4 regions of the Brevibacterium otitidis genome follow, and region 3 is predicted to be linked to each of the others. Evidence: riboswitches for the same ligand, from Rfam matches in the RefSeq annotation. Region 3 holds a riboswitch; each other region holds the start of a gene.
The links. Region 3 has a riboswitch for thiamine pyrophosphate ahead of thiM (hydroxyethylthiazole kinase). Riboswitches for the same ligand answer to the same signal wherever they lie in the genome.
Positions count from the first base shown of each region.

Region 1: linked by a shared signal. The riboswitch ahead of ACFFN1_RS01330 (NUDIX hydrolase) and the one ahead of thiM (hydroxyethylthiazole kinase) in region 3 are both predicted to bind thiamine pyrophosphate.
Region 2: linked by a shared signal. The riboswitch ahead of thiC (phosphomethylpyrimidine synthase ThiC) and the one ahead of thiM (hydroxyethylthiazole kinase) in region 3 are both predicted to bind thiamine pyrophosphate.
Region 4: linked by a shared signal. The riboswitch ahead of ACFFN1_RS01165 (TenA family protein) and the one ahead of thiM (hydroxyethylthiazole kinase) in region 3 are both predicted to bind thiamine pyrophosphate.

Region 1 covers NZ_JBHMAU010000017.1:2,495-6,544, reverse strand. The annotation lists gene ACFFN1_RS01340 (sodium:solute symporter family protein) at 1-961, shown strand, start outside; partial or broken gene ACFFN1_RS01335 (HAD-IC family P-type ATPase) at 981-1,607, opposite strand; TPP riboswitch at 2,056-2,174, shown strand; gene ACFFN1_RS01330 (NUDIX hydrolase) at 2,208-2,675, shown strand; gene thiD (bifunctional hydroxymethylpyrimidine kinase/phosphomethylpyrimidine kinase) at 2,672-3,472, shown strand; gene ACFFN1_RS01320 (nucleoside 2-deoxyribosyltransferase) at 3,570-4,046, shown strand; gene ACFFN1_RS01315 (thymidylate synthase) at 4,036-4,050, shown strand, end outside.
Region 2 covers NZ_JBHMAU010000032.1:29,850-33,899, forward strand. The annotation lists gene lysX (bifunctional lysylphosphatidylglycerol synthetase/lysine--tRNA ligase LysX) at 1-255, shown strand, start outside; gene chrA (chromate efflux transporter) at 313-1,563, opposite strand; TPP riboswitch at 1,642-1,749, shown strand; gene thiC (phosphomethylpyrimidine synthase ThiC) at 1,746-3,578, shown strand; gene ACFFN1_RS04305 (GyrI-like domain-containing protein) at 3,503-4,050, opposite strand, start outside.
Region 3 covers NZ_JBHMAU010000015.1:10,238-14,287, forward strand. The annotation lists gene ACFFN1_RS01270 (family 16 glycosylhydrolase) at 1-2,600, shown strand, start outside; TPP riboswitch at 2,724-2,820, shown strand; gene thiM (hydroxyethylthiazole kinase) at 2,808-3,671, shown strand; gene thiE (thiamine phosphate synthase) at 3,668-4,050, shown strand, end outside.
Region 4 covers NZ_JBHMAU010000014.1:15,470-19,519, reverse strand. The annotation lists gene ACFFN1_RS01175 (L,D-transpeptidase) at 1-1,280, opposite strand, end outside; RNA gene ffs (signal recognition particle sRNA small type) at 1,636-1,731, opposite strand; TPP riboswitch at 1,815-1,920, shown strand; gene ACFFN1_RS01165 (TenA family protein) at 1,909-2,613, shown strand; gene ACFFN1_RS01160 (peptidoglycan recognition protein family protein) at 2,658-4,050, opposite strand, start outside.

The sequences.
Region 1 (4,050 bases), on a different contig from region 3:
CGATCACTTCTCCTTCACCTCGATCGGCGGCATCGAGCTGCTCAACTGGTTCCTCATCTTCGGCCCGTTCTACATCGTCTGGCAGACGACCTGGCAGCGGCTCACCGCAGCTAAGAGCGACCGGGTCGGCATCTGGGCGGTCGTCATCGGCTTCGCCGTCTCTGTGCTCATCGGCGCGGCGGCGATCGTCATCGGCATCGCCGCCCTGCAGATGTTCCCGGCCGGCACCATGCCCGATGTCATCTACACCTCGTTCATCGCCGAGATCTTCCACGGCTCGATCGGCGGGCTGCTGATGGTCTCACTGCTGGCTGCGCTGCTGACCGGCGCGACCTCGTTCCTGCTCTCAGGTGCGATCAACATCTCCAAGGACATCTACCAGGGCTGGATCAACCCGCAGGCGAAGGACGATCAGATCCTCAAGGTGTCCCGGATCTCGGTCGCGGCGATGGCAGTCATCGGCCTCGGCATCGCCCTCGTCATCAAGGACATCATCGCGATCTACCAGGTCGCCCTGTCCTTCACCGCGACCACGCTCGTCATGCCGGTGCTCGCGGCGATGTTCTGGAAGCGGGCGACGAAGCGCGGCGTCATCTGGTCGATGATCGCAGCGATGGCCGTCTCACTGCTGTGGCGCTTCTCCGGCCAGCCCTTCGGCATCCACGAGATCCTGCCCGGACTCATCACCTCGGCCATCGTGCTCATCGCCGTGAGCCTGGCGACCCGCCACTCCGATGACGAGGTCGTCGTCGCCTACTACCACGCCTACCGAGCCGGCGAGCTGCGCACACATGGTGTCGATGAGGAGCCGGCTGCAGCTGGGGACGTCCCCGCGGGGACGTCGACGGCAGCAGGTCAGGCCACCGCGCCCGAGGCGGAGGTCGCCGCTGGCACGCAACCGGCACGGACAGCTGAGGCTGCGTCACCGGGCGTTGAGCAGCAGCGGCCGCAGGCGGAGTGACGTCATCCGGTTCGGTGCGTCAGGACTCGAGCACGGCAGCGGTGCTGGCAGCCGGTGAGAGGTCGAGACGGCGCAGCAGCTGCGCGTTGAGCGCCACCACTACTGTGGAGGCTGACATGAGAATCGCGCCGATGCTCATCGGCAGCACGAAGCCGACCGGTGCCAGCACGCCGGCGGCAAGCGGAACCGAGATGAGGTTGTAGCAGGCAGCCCACCACAGGTTCTGCTTCATCTTCCGATACGTCGCACGGGACAGTTCGAAGACCGAGAGCACCAAACGCGGATCCGACGAGGCGAGGATGACACCAGCGGAGCCGATCGCCACATCGGTGCCCGCACCGATCGCGATACCGACGTCTGCCTGGGCGAGCGCGGGAGCATCGTTGACGCCGTCCCCGACCATCGCCACACGCCTGCCCTCACGTTGGAGCTCCTCCACTGTGGCGGCTTTGTCCTCGGGCCTGACGCCGGCGAACACCCGGTCGATGCCGAGCTCTGCTGCGACGGTGTTGGCAACTGCCTGTGCGTCACCGGTGATCATTACGACCTGCACCCCGGCTGCATGCAGGGCAGCGACGGCATCGTGCGATTCCGCGCGGATCTCATCGGCCAGCCGCAGCGCACCGATGACGGCGCCGTCGGCCAGCCCGGTTGGGCCGATTGACACCTGTCGGGTACGAAGCAATTACTGACTCACCTGCAGCCGCAGCGTGACACCCTAATTGTCACCTCCCCTCGCATCACTCCCACGCATTGGACATCTACGTTATAGCGGCGCGGCCGGTCAGCCTCAGTCGTCCATTTCGTGCGCCGCAAAGGCTGAACAATGCATCGTGTCAGCATCGTCGCTATCCCCTGGCCGAGCTTCGGAAATGGGCGCGTGAGATCGGTATGTCGTCTCTGGTCTCGGGCGTGTTTCCAACAATGCGATCGACGCTTATACCGCCTCGCGTTGATCGCGCCGGTAACGAGTGCCGGGCTCTATGGCGCGCCATCTGCACCGATGTTGGGGTTCGTGTCACGCAGCCTCGGACCGCGGGACAGGGACTTGTGGCGACAGTCTGGACACACAGTGGCGGCCTTCTGGTAGGCTCGGTGTTACCGAGGGGTGCCCCGTCAAGGGGCTGAGATACCACTGGACGATGGTCGGCGTGGTGACCCTTAGAACCTGATCCGGATCATGCCGGCGAAGGGACTGGTCTCGTAGGGCTTGCTCCCGTCGCTGGCCTCCAGAAGTGAGGCCACAGTGTCGATTCCTCCCGCCGATTCCGACGTCGGCCGTGCGCGGCCGACGGTCGCCGTTCTCTGCGTCGTCATCGACGATGACCGTGTGGCCTTGGTGCGTCGGGCGAATCCGCCCGATGCCGGGTACTGGGGCTTCCCCGGTGGGAAAATCGAGTTCGGAGAAACCATCACGCAAGCAGCCGAGCGTGAGCTGGACGAGGAGACTAGTCTCGTGGGCGACGCCATCGGCGTCCTGACGACGATCGATGCCTTCGATCGCGGCACGGATGGCGATCTGGTCAGCCACTTCGTCCTCATCGCCGTGGCGTGCCAGTGGCGGTCCGGATCCCTGCGTGCCGGTGACGATGCCCTAGAAGCTGGGTGGTTTGCCCTCGACGAGGTCGACGACGCCCAGCTGGCGCTGAGCAAGGACGTCGTCGATGTCGCCCGGTACGCCGTTGCCGTCGCGCAGAACGAGGTGAGAGCGTGACGATTCACATTGTCCTCTCGATAGCGGGAACCGACCCGACCGGTGGTGCTGGTGTCCAGGCCGATCTCAAGGCGTTCACAGCGATAGGTGCCTACGGTGTGACAGCCGCCGCCGCGGTCGTTGCTCAGAACACTTGCGGCGTGCGCTCCTTCGTTCCCCTCGACCCCTCTTTCGTCGGCAAGCAGATCGATGCGGTCTTCGACGATGTCCATGTCGACGCGGTGAAGATCGGCATAGTCGCCAACGCCGCGAACACCGAGGTCGTCGCCGACCGGCTCCGACAGCACGAAGCCGAGAACATCGTGCTCGGCAATGGTACCAAGAGCGGCGATCACCTTCTCGACACCGACGCCGTGGCCGCCGTCCGGGACACGCTCGTCCCGCTGGCGACGATCATCACGCCGAACCTCCCCGAGGCTGCGGTCCCCCTCGACACCAAGGAAGCCACAACTTGGCAGCAGATGCACGATCAGGGCACCCGGCTGCGCAGCCTCGGTTCTCCCTGGGTGCTACTCAGGGCGGACACCTCACGCACGAGGCGTCCCACGTCGACTATCTGCGGGCCGGAGGGAGCCCGTGCATTCACCGCCGCCAGAGTCAAGACTCTCAACGACCACGGAACCGGCTGCACACTGTCGTCGGCGATCGCCTCGCTGCTGCCCAATCACTCGGCGCAAGACAGTGCGCGCCAGGCCGAGCGGTATCTTCACGATGCTCTCATCGCCAGCGACCTCCTCGACGTCGGTCACGGCCACGGTCCCGTGCATCACTTTCACCAGCTCTGTCCGCGGGAATAATCCGTGCCGAAACCACTCACCGTATGTGTCGACGCCAGAAAGTCCTGGCAACCAGATCATGCTATTGGCGCCACTCAACTCGTGAAGGAGAACAATTGTGACCGAGACGCGAAAGATGTTTCTCGCGGGCCCATTCAAAGCGCTCGTCGATTCCGACATACATGTGATGCGAGGTTCCGACATCGATAAGTACGCCTCGATCATCGACTACTTCGAGACGCGGGGATGGGACGTGCACTGCGCTCACCGCAGGGAAGATTGGGGGCGCGATTTCATGGAACCCAGCGAGTGCACACGCATCGACTATACGGAGATCGCCGCCTGCGACGTTTTCATCGCTTTCCCCGGGTCGCCAGCGTCACCAGGAACACATATCGAGATCGGGTGGGCATCGGCCTGGAAGAAACCCATCATCCTTCTCCTGGAGAAGGACCAGGAATACGCATTCCTCATCCGGGGTCTCTCAGCGGTCGCCGACGTGGAAATGATCACCATCGACCCCCAGCAGGCAACCGGACCGCGCATCCACGCCGCCATTGACCGAGCACGGGAAGGAGCTCGCAGTGAAGCATGAGTAC
Region 2 (4,050 bases), on a different contig from region 3:
ATGGAGGTCGGCACCGCCTACTCCGAGCTGGCCGATCCGATCGAGCAGCGGCGCCGGCTGACCGAGCAGTCGTGGAAGGCCGCCCACGGCGACGCCGAGGCGATGGAGGTCGATGAGGACTTCCTCGCCGCGCTCGAGGCGGGGATGCCGCCGGCAGGCGGGCTCGGAATCGGCATGGATCGGCTCGTCATGCTCATGACGAACACCACGATCCGAGAGGTGCTGACTTTCCCGTTCGTGCGTCCCCGCCGCTGAGCCCGGCGCTGCAGCCCCGAGGAGCCCGGCGGTTCAGCCCCCACTGCGCCCGGCGGTTCAGAGGACGAAGACGCCGAGCAGTCCGGCGGCGATGACAACGGCCCAGGCCGGAGCCTTCCACGCGCTCAGCGCGACGAAGGCGGCAGCTCCGATGACGAGTGTCAGCGCAGAGGTGATGCCGGTGGTGAAGACCGGCTGGTACAGCGCGGCAGCGAGGATCCCGACCACGCCGGCGTTGACGCCGCTCAGCGCCCGGCGAGCCAGCCGGTGCGCGGCAAGCCTCTGCCACAGCGGCAGGGTGCCGATGACGAGCAGCGCTGCCGGCAGGAATACCGCGCCCAGCGCGATCGCCGCGCCCACCGCTCCCGTAGCCGAGGTGGTGCTCACCGTGCCGAGGTAGGCGGCGAAGGTGAACAGCGGGCCGGGCACTGCCTGGGCGGCACCGTACCCGGCGAGGAAGGCGTCGTTCGAGACGATCCCGGTGGGCACGAGCTCGGCCTGCAGCAGCGGCAGCACGACGTGCCCGCCGCCGAACACGAGCGCGCCGGCACGGTAGAACACATCGGCCAGCTGCAGCGCATCGCTGCCGGTGAGCCGCGCGATGACTGGCAGCCCGATGAGCAGGACGGCGAAGAGGATGAGGCTGCCGGCGGCCGCCGGCATCGGCACACGCACCCGGAACAGGTGCCCCTGCCCGTCTGAGGCGTCTGCCGCCTCGGGCACGGCCGGACGCAGCCACACCAACCCGATGATGCCGGCGAGCACGATCGCAGCGACCTGCGCCCATGCGGTGGGCACCAGCAGGGCGATGGCCAGGGCGGCGACCGCGATGCTCGCCCGCGGTGCGTCGGGAGTCAGCGAGCGCGCCATGCCGAGCACCGCATGCGCGACGACGGCAACGGCTGCGACCTTGAGTCCGGTGAGCCAGCCGGCGTCGCCGAGGTCGCCGAGGGCATGGATGCCGAAGCCGAAGGCCGCCAGCGCAAGCGCCGAGGGCAGGGTGAACGCGACCCAGGCGGCGAGCATGCCGGCGAAGCGGGCGCGCTTGAGGCCCAGCGCCATACCGACCTGGCTGGAGGCCGGGCCCGGCAGGAACTGGCACAGCGCGACGAGATCGGCATAAGCGCGGTCGCTGAGCCAGCTGCGGCGCTCGACGAAGGCCTCACGGAAGTACCCGAGGTGGGCGACCGGACCGCCGAAGGAGGTGAGCCCCAGCCGCAGGAAGATCCAGAACACCTCGGCAACGGAGCCGCGGCTGGCGGGTGCAGCGGCAGGCGGGCGCTCAGGCGAGGAGGCGGAAGGCAGCATGCCTGCCATTCAACGACAGACAGGTGAACAGGAGGCGAACGACGGCTCCACCTCTCTGATCAGATGTGATATAGATTGAGCTGACCACGCGGGAGCCTCACAGTGAGGCTGAGACCGGACACGGCGTCCGGGACCGCTGAACCTGATTCGGTTAATACCGACGTAGGAAGTGAGGGACATCGTTGTCTGCATTCCCCCCTGAGAACACGCACGCCTCCGAGACCGCTGCTGACCAGCCGCGCTCCGAGCAGCACCACAAGCACCGCCTCGGGTGGGTTGAGGATGCTGCGCACGGCATCCGCGTGCCCGTCACTGAGATCCACCTCGACGACTCGCCCGGCCAACGGGCCAATCCCCCGGTCCAGGTCTACCGGACGATGGGACCCGGCAGCGTGCCCGAGGAGGGACTGGCACCGTGGCGTGCGGAGTGGATCGCCGCCCGTGGGGACTCCGAAGAGCACACGGGCCGCGGCAGGAAGCTCGCCGATGACGGCCGGGCGGCAGTCCGCCGCGGCCGGCCCTCCCAGCAGTGGCAGGGCCGGGTGCCCACACCTCGGCGGGCCAAGCCCGGCAAGCGGGTGACGCAGATGCACTACGCACGCACCGGTGTCATCACCCCCGAGATGCGCTTCGTCGCACTGCGCGAACAATGCGACGTCGAACTCGTCAGAAGCGAAGTCGCCGCCGGCCGGGCGATCATCCCGGCCAACATCAACCACCCGGAGTCCGAGCCCATGATCATCGGGCGGAAGTTCCTCGTCAAGATCAACGCCAACATCGGCAACTCCGCTGTCACCAGCTCGATCAGCGAGGAGGTCGCCAAGCTCAACTGGGCGGCCAAGTGGGGCGCCGATACGCTCATGGATCTTTCGACGGGCAACGACATCCACACCACCCGCGAATGGATCCTGCGCAACTCCCCCATCCCGATCGGCACCGTGCCGATCTACCAAGCTCTGGAGAAGGTCGATGGTGAGGCGGAGAAGCTGACGTGGGAGATCTACCGCGACACCGTCATCGAACAGTGCGAACAGGGCGTCGACTACATGACCGTCCATGCCGGTGTGCTGCTGCGCTACGTGCCGCTGACCGCCGAACGGGTCACCGGGATCGTCTCGCGCGGCGGATCGATCATGGCCGGATGGTGCCTGGCGCATCACGAGGAGAACTTCCTCTACACCCACTTCGATGAGCTGTGCGAGATCTTCGCCCAGTACGACGTCGCCTTCTCCTTAGGCGATGGCCTGCGCCCGGGTTCGATCGCCGATGCCAACGATGCCGCGCAGTTCGCTGAGCTCGACACGCTGGCTGAGCTGACCCAGCGGGCGTGGGAGCACGACGTGCAGGTCATGGTCGAAGGACCTGGCCACATTCCGCTGCACAGGATCCGTGAGAACGTCGAGCGTCAGCAGGAGCTGTGCCACGGTGCGCCCTTCTACACCCTCGGCCCGCTCGTGACCGACATCGCGCCTGGTTATGATCACATCACCTCGGCGATCGGGGCGACGGAGATCGCCCGCTACGGCACCGCGATGCTGTGCTATGTCACCCCGAAGGAACATCTGGGCCTGCCGAACCGCGATGACGTCAAAACCGGTGTCATCACCTACAAGATCGCCGCCCACGCCGCCGACCTGGCCAAGGGCCACCCTGGTGCGCATGAGCGCGATGACGCCCTGTCGAAGGCCCGCTTCGAGTTCCGGTGGCGTGACCAGTTCGCCCTCGGTCTCGATCCGGAGACCGCTGAGGCGTTCCACGACGAGACGCTGCCGGCTGAACCGGCCAAGACTGCCCATTTCTGTTCGATGTGCGGGCCGAAGTTCTGCTCGATGCGCATCTCCCAGGACATCCGCGACACCTATGGAAGCGCCGAGGCGCAGGCAGCAATCGCCGGCATGCAGGCCAAGGCTCAGGAGTTCCTTGCCCGCGGCGGGCAGGTCTACCTGCCCGAACCGACCTTCGGACCGCCTGCTGCCGACACCGCGCCCGAGGCGGTGGAGACGAGGATCAGCTGACCGGCTGGCGCAGGATGGTCCGGCGGTGCTGCGGTGCCGTGCGCCGGAAGTCCGATAGGTAGATCTCGTGGTGCCGGCCGCCGGGTTTTCATCCCGGCGGCCGGTATCACCGACTCATGCAGTTCGGCCAGCACGCCGGCATTGTCATCGAAGCTGCCGATGTGCAGGGTCTGAAAGCATGTGCCCTCCGCAAGCTCGCCTTCGCGCAAGCTGCCGATGAGCGGGAGTGCCCGGCCCTTCTTCTCTGCTTTCCGGCGTGCCGCAGTGATTGCAACATCGATATCGTCTGCGGTGAGCCAGCCGGGGACCATGAGCATGAGCGTCCACTGCCACTGCGTCTTGTCCCGGGCGGTGGTGAAGGCTGTCATGTCCTCAGCCCACCAGAGACTCTCCAGCGGTGGGACGACATAGTCGCGGCCATACGTGTCCTTCGAATGGAACTTCAGTGTGTAGGCCACCGGGTAGAGGGTCT
Region 3 (4,050 bases):
TGACAGTCATCCGTCCCTCAGCCCATCGTGCAAGAACAGCTCTCGCGCTTCTCTTCACCATCGTCCTCGTCTTCGCCAGTTCAGTCGGAACGGCACCACCGGCGTGGTCGCAGGAGTCCGGGGATCCGACCTCCGACGGCTTAGGGGCTGGTGCGCAAGCGACACTGACGCCGAAGGGGCCGACGTTCGACGACAACAACCGGACTGTCTACATTCCCTCGGATTACGGCATTCGCTATTACATCGATGTCGATGGGACGAATGTGACGAAGGACGGGTTGCCGTACGCAAAGCCCGGTACTTACACGAAGGATGACGGCATCCGCACGGGGGTTCCGATCACGGTGACCGCGAAGCCGGTGAACCCGAAGGATGAGCTCGACGGGCAGACCGAATGGGAGACGACGCTTCCTGACCGTCCGACACTGACGCCGAAGGGGCCGACGTTCGACGACAACAACCAGACTGTCTACATTCCCTCGGATTACGGCATTCGCTATTACATCGATGTCGATGGGACGAATGTGACGAAGGACGGGTTGCCGTACGCAAAGCCCGGTACTTACACGAAGGATGACGGCATCCGCACGGGGGTTCCGATCACGGTGACCGCGAAGCCGGTGAACCCGAAGGACGTCCTCGACGGGCAGACGGAATGGAAGACGACGCTGCCGGATCGCCCGAAGCTCACGCCGAAGGGCCCGACCTTCAACGACTGGGACAGCACCGTCTACATCCCCTCCGACCGCGGCATCCGCTACTACATCGACGTCGACGGCACGAACGTGACCAAGGACGGGCTGCCGTATGCCAAGCCCGGCCTGTACACGAAGGATGACGGCATTCGCACCGGCGTTCCGATCAAGGTGACGGCGAAGCCGGCGAATCCGAAGGATGAACTCGACGGTGATACCGAGTGGACTCATACGCTTCAGAAGCGACCGGACTCTTCGCTTGCATCCGGCGACGAGTTCGACGATTCCGCGACTCTGCCGAATGAAGGCTGGAAGGTCCTCGACACCAGTTACAAGAAGGATCTGCCGGAGAAGGTCAACACGATCTACACACGCGACAGCGTCTCAGTCAAGGACGGCAGTCTCGAGATCCGCACTGCCCGCCATTGCCTCGACAAAGACCAGAAACCCTCAGCTGAGACCGAGAGCCCGGACGGTGCAGTTTGTCCTGCGGGCAAGAAGACGATGTACACCTCTGGTCGGATCGAAACTGATTACATTTACAATGCTCCGTTTGAGATGGAGATCAGAGCGCGAATGTCGGACGGCAAGATCGATGGAATGCACTTTGCCGGCTGGCTGCTCAACAACCAGCCCTACTGCACCAGCCCCGAGGTGCAGAAATCCGACCTCGGCGAGATCGACACGATGGAAGTGCTGAGTCAGCACGCCCATACGACGAACACGACGCACGTCACGTGCGTCAACACCAACGGCCGCGGCGCCGGAACCAAACGCGACGCCCACCAGCTCGACGGCCAGATCGCCGGAGTGTGGAACACCTACCGCATGACCTGGGACGGCGACGCGGTCCGGTACTACTTCAACGATCAACTCGTGCCCTCCAGCCGTGGCCAGACTCCAGAGACTCGAGGGGAGACCGTCGGCCTGAGTGACGACGACTTCCGCCGTGCGCTCATGGACTATCCGTTCAAGGCGATCATCGACTCGGTCGTCTTCCCCGATGACTACACGTGGGTGCGCCCGGTCGACGACTCGAAGCCGTTCCCGGCTCGCGTCGATCGTGTCGACTACTTCCGCATGAAGCAGCTTGACGACATCTACCCCGGTGGCGCGATCGGCAGCTACTGGAAGAACAACAAGTGGCTCGGAGCCCCTCTATCCGGCGAGGAAGACGCCGGGCCCGACGGTGCGCGGATGCAGAAGTTCGAGAAGGGGGTCGTCTACTGGTCGCGCACAACGGGAGCGCATGGCGTCAAGGGCGGCATCAAGTCGACCTACGACCGTGAGAAGGGTGCGGACGGCTGGCTCGGCCTCCCACGCGGCGAGGAACGAAAACTCGCCCACGGTGGTGCCTCACAGACCTTCGAAGGCGGCCAGATCCACTGGTCGCGGGCAACAGGGGCCCACCCGACGAAGGGGGCGATCCAGAAGTACTGGGCCTCGCAGAAGTGGGAGAACGGCTGGCTCGGATATCCGATCGGCGGTGAGATCCGCAATAAGGATGGCAGCGTCCGCCAGAACTTCCAGGGCGGCACCGTCTACTGGTCTGCCAAGACCGGTGCGCATGGCGTGAAGGGGACCATCAGGTCGACCTATCACAACCTCAAGGGTGCGGATGGCTGGCTCGGCCTGCCGCGCAGCGATGAGCGGCGCTTGCGCCGCGACGGCGGTGCCTACCAGGTATTCGAACACGGCCAGATCCACTGGTCGCGCAAGTCCGGAGCGCACCCGACGAAGGGCGCGATCCAGAAGTACTGGGCCTCCCAGAAGTGGGAGAACGGCTGGCTCGGCTACCCGACCAGCGGGGAGATCCGCAACAAGGACGGCAGCGTCTACCAGAACTTCCAGCACGGACGCGTGACATGGAAGTCCGGCAGGGGCATCACCGTCAAACGCTTCTGATCACCTCCCGCGCCTCCCGGCCGCCTCCAGCACACCCCGTGCCCGAGGCGGCCGTCGCGGTCCACTGCTGCACCGTCACATTCCAGCGCAAACTGGCGTCATCAGCCAGGACTGTTAGAGTGGCGGACAGACATGGGGTGCCCGGCAGGCCGGGCTGAGAACATACCCATCGAACCTGATCTGGATCATGCTGGCGAAGGGATTGTCATGACACAGCAGCACCCATCTGCCCCCGCACAGACGGGGGCCTCGATACCCGATCTCGCAGCGGCTGCCACCGCGGTGCGGGAGTCGAATCCGCTCGTCCAGTGCATCACGAACACTGTCGTGCAGACGCTGAGCGCCAATGCTCTGCTGGCGATCGGCGCCTCACCGGCGATGATCAACCATGAGGCCGACGCCGCCCAGTTCGCCCGCATCTCCGACGGCCTGCTCATCAACTTCGGCACCGCCAGCTCACACAACTTCCTCGCCGCCGACGCCGCCATCACCGCCGCCCGTGAGACCGGCACGCCGTGGGTCCTCGACCCCGTCTCCTACGGCGTCATCGACTACCGCACCACCCGCATCAAGCAGGCCCTGACCTGGCAGCCGACCGCCATCCGCGGCAACGCCTCCGAGATCGCAGCCTTAGCAGGCACCGGCGCCGGCGCCCGCGGCGTCGACTCCACCGACGAGGTCGAAGCTGTCCTCGAGGCTGCGATCCAGCTCTCCCACGCCCTCGGCTCCGTCGTCGCCGTCTCCGGAGAGGTCGACGCGATCGTCCACGCCGGCGAGCAGGTGCGCATCGCCCGGGTTTCCGGCGGTTCGGACTACATGCCGCTCGTCGTCGGCACCGGCTGCTCGCTCGGCGGTGTCGTCGCCGCCTACCTCGGCGCCCTGCCGGCCGACCCGTTCGCCGCTGTCGTCGCCGCCCACGCCCACTATGCGGCCGCCGGCACCCGCGCGGCCGGCACGAGCCGCGGGCCTGGCAGCTTCGCCGTCGAGTTCCTCGACGCCCTGCATTCCGTCACCGCCGCTGACATCGCCGCCGTCGGCGTCAGCTACGACACCGTGGAGGTCGCCGCATGAGCCACGATCGCCTCGCCGGCATCGACACCGCCCTGTACTTCATCACTGACTCCGCCCAGTGCGCCGCGGTCGGCCGCTCGGTGGCCGACACCGTCGCCGAGGCGGTCGCCGGCGGGGCAGGGATGGTCCAGATCCGGGACAAGGACATCACCGACGCGGAGATGTACGACCTGACCTGCGAGGTGCTGCGCACCCTTGATGCGACCCTGGCGCGGGAGCAGCTGGAGAACACCGTGCCGGTGTTCGTCAACGACCGCGTCGCTGTCGTCGAGAAGCTGAACCGTGAAGGCCACCTCGTGCATCTGCACATCGGCCAGGACGACACCTCGATCGCCGAAGCCCGCCAGCGCATCGGCCAGGAGGCCCTGCTCGGGCTCTC
Region 4 (4,050 bases), on a different contig from region 3:
GCGCCGAGCGAAGCCGGGAAGTCCATGACCGTCTCGTCACCGCGGGTCACCACCATCCGGTGCGTCTTGGCATCGGCGGTCGTCGTCTGCTCGCGGCCGATCGAGAAGTCCAGCGAGACGTCCTTCTCGCCGAAGCGGGTGTCGGAGAACGGCACGTCCTCAAGCGCCATCTGCACCTTGACCTTGGAGTGCTCCGGCCAGAACTCCTTGGGCCGGTAGTGCACGCGCGAGATCCCGTCGGTGTCGTAGAGCCAGCCCCACGAGCCTTCGACGTCGATCTCCTTGCCGTCCTCGTCGGTGACCTCGACGGAGAGCCGGTGCTCGATCTCATCGCGGTGCGACTCCGGCACAGTGGCACCGATGTTCACGATGATCGGGGCGGCCACGCCGACCTCCTGATCGTCGCCGATGACGGTGAACACCCGCGCCGAACGGCCCTGCGGTTCGGTCGTCGTGATGGTGCCCGAGGCCTCGTGCTCGCCGCCGTCGGGCGCGATCGTCTTCGCCGTCCACTCGTAGGTGGCGCTGCCCGCCAGACCGTAGTCGGAGACCCACCGCGTGCCCTGCGGCTCGGCGGATCCGGAGGAGTCGTCGCCCTCATCGGAGGCATCGTCGTCGTCAGCTTCGTCGGTGGCGTCGTCAGCCGCGTCGCCTTCAGCCGCGTCGCCGTCAGTCGCGTCGCCGTCAGTCGCGTCGCCGTCAGTCGCGTCGCCTTCTGCCGCGTCGCCGGCGTCTTCGGTGCTGTCGGCGGTGCTGCCGCCGGCCTGTGCTTCGGCGTCCGCGCCCGAGGTGGCCGGCGCCTCGTCGGATTCCGTTTCCTCGGCATCGGGGTCGCCTGTCTCTGCGTCCCCGGCATCAGAGTCGCCATCGGTGCCGTCACCATTGTCGTCGCCGCTGTCGGCATCGGAACCGTCATCGAAGGTGCCGGCGACGGTGACCTCGGGGTGATCGGCATCGGTGACGGTCACCTCGGCGAACTCGCCACCGGTGACGGTGAGGGCGAAATGACCCGTCGGCGAGATCTCAAGATCGGTGCCCGAGGCGCTGGCGGCATCCCCGCCGGCAGCGGCATCGGTCGCGTCATCGGAGCCCTCGTCGGCGGCCGCGTCGTCAGCGTCGGGATCCTCGACAGCCGAGACTGACACCTCGGGAGCGGGATCCGGGGCCTGGCTGGGCGTCTCCGCGGACCCGCGCTCCGTCTCGGTGGGGGAGCTGCAGGCAGCGAGAGTGGCTGACAGCGCAATGGCGAAGCCGACGGCGAGGGGATGACGACGAAGCACGGTTGAACCTTTCTCATTCCAGCTGCCTGCGGCCTCCATCGGCGGCAGGTGATCGTGATCTGCGGACCTGCGAGCGCGGACACGAATCAGAAGGACAGCTCAAATATAGGGCGCACGATATAACAGCTAGAGCACAAACGGGCCAGCCGATCCGCGTCATCTCGGGGAATGTAGGCGGTGACCAGCGCTAACAACTGTTAGCGATGTTGCGCAATTGTGATAGCGGTTCTTCGGCAGGCGGCCGCGCGGCGCGCGGATCGGCGCGCACAAGCCGAAATCGCGGGTTCGGAGAGCTGTCACCGAGCCCCTGCCGAGGCAGCGGTTGAGCCCCCGCATGGGGGAAAGACAGAGGGGAAAGAAGGACTCCCCGCGCACCCGCCAGAGCTCGCTTACCCTTGCTGCCTTCCGGCCCTGGGGGAGTTCACAAGATGACGCCGCACGGGGAGCCGCATAACAGTCTAGTCCAGGCGGCGAACCGAACCAAAAACGCCGGAGCCGGCCACCGCCTCGGGCGCGGGAGATGGGCTACAGTGAGGGTGTTGACAGGGGAGCGCCCGAGGTGGGCGCTGAGAGTGCAGATGCAGACCCTACGAACCTGATCCGGGTGATACCGGCGGAGGGAGATCACATGACATCGACGAATCCTATTCAGACGACGCTCACCGTCGCCCCCGACTCACCAGTCGGCCGGCTGCGGCTCGGACGCTCTGCCGCGCAGTGGGATGCTGCGGTCGGTCACCGCTTCGTGGACGAACTGTTCGCCGGCAGCATCGACGACGGCGTGCTGGCTGGCTACCTCGTGCAGGACTACCAGTTCTTCGACGCCTTCCTCTCGATGCTCGGCGGCTGCGTGGCCCATGCCGACCGGCTGGAGTCCAAGCTGCGCTTCGCCGCCCAGCTGGGCATGCTCGCCGCCGATGAGGACGGCTACTTCCAGCAGGCCTTCACGCAGCTGGGCGTGCCTGAGGAGCAGTGGCGGGACCCGGAGCTCTCGCGCGCGGCTGCCGGCTTCCAGTCCGAGATGTACGACGCGGTCGCGCAGGCTGAGTATGCCGATCTGCTCGTGATGCTTGTCATCGCCGAGTGGCTCTACCTCGACTGGGGTGAGCGCGATGCCGAGCTGCCAGAGCGCTATGTGCACTCCGAGTGGATCGAGCTGCACCGCGGTGAGGCCTTCGCCTCGTGGTGCCAGTTCCTCGTCGATGAGCTCAACCGCGTGTGGCCGGCCGCCGAGGCCGCCGGGCGAGCCGCGGAGCTCACCGCCCGCTGGGAGCGTGCCGTAGCGCTGGAGCTCGACTTCTTCGACGTCACCTACGAAGGCCACGCGGACTGACGAGCCGTGTGACCGCGGCCGGCTCCTCCGAACCTGTGCGCCGCTCAGGCGCTGCGGTCGGCGGCTCCAGGCTGCAGACCGCTGTCCGCCTCCTCCTTCTTGCCGTCCTCGGACGTGCCGTCCTTCGACTCGCCCTTGGGCTTGTCGTCCGACTTCTTGTCCTTCTTCTCCTCGTCCTTCGCGACCGGACCGCCGTTCTTCTGGATCTCGGCGATGTCCTTGCGCATCTGCGGCAGCTTCGCGTAGAACGCATCTCCAGGGCAGTCGGTGGAGCCGAGGTCGCGGTGGCCGGAGACCGTGCTGATCTCGCGGTCCTTCAGCTTCGTCTTTGCATCACCGCCGACACCGGACAGCGACAGCTTCCAGGCGATCGCATGATTGACGGCGTCGATCGTCTTCTGCGGCGGGGCCTCCTTGTTGTAGGTGCCCATGACGGAGATGCCGAAGGTGCCCTCGTTGTAGCCCATGACATGGGCGCCCACGGTGTTCTTCTCCAGCCCGCCGCCGCGGCCCTCCCAGAGCCGTCCGTACTTGTCGGCGAGCATGTTGTAGCCGATGTCATCCCAGCCGCGGCCCTGCTGGTGGTAGTGCTGGATGCCGCGCAGGATCGCCGGCACGTCCTCAGCCGAATAGTCATTCGATCCGCTGGTGTGATGGACGACGGCGGCCTGCACCTTCTTCGTCTCGTCAGGCTTCTCCGCCGGCTTGGCCGCACCCCAGTCCTTGCGGGTGCGGATCTCCGGCTTCTTGACGTCCTTCTTCTCGTCCTTGCCGACGGTCTGCGTCGCGGCCTCACCAGGTGCGTAGGCCATCGTCGCCGCGCCCGAGGCGGTCCTCGCCGAGGCGCCCGCCTGGCCGGTGCCGGGCACCTCGGTGATCTCCGGCGCCTCGGGAGCGGGCTGCTCGTCCTCGGTCACCGAGATGTTCGACTCCACGGCAGCGGCGTCACCGGCCCAGCGCTTGGGATCGATGCTGAGGATCCGCGCATGCTGCGGCACGGCATCGCCGAGGATGCGCACCTGCGCGGCGTCCATCCCGGCCATCGAGAACGGTTCGGTGCCGGACTCGCCGCCCTGGGCGGGGTCGTTGTCGGTGTCGAGACCCGACCACGCACTCCACTCGCCGCCGGTGCGGGTGCGGATCTCGACCTCGGCGTCGTCCGCGCCGCCCCACACCACGCCGATGATCCCCGGCGCGTCGTCAGCGGGCTCGACGACACCGGACAGGGCGGCGATCGTGCGGCCGTCCTCGGTGATGTCGGAGGCAGAGCCGTGGATCGCATCGCCTGCCGGCTCGGCAGCCGGGGACGCTGCTCCCGCTGCCGAGGTGCCGGCCGGCGTGGCAGGGTAGGCCAGGGGCTGTGCCGCGGCCGTGCCGCTGGAGCCCGGGGCCGGTGCGCGCAGCAGCGAGGGCAGGAAGGACATGCCGGTCGCGTTC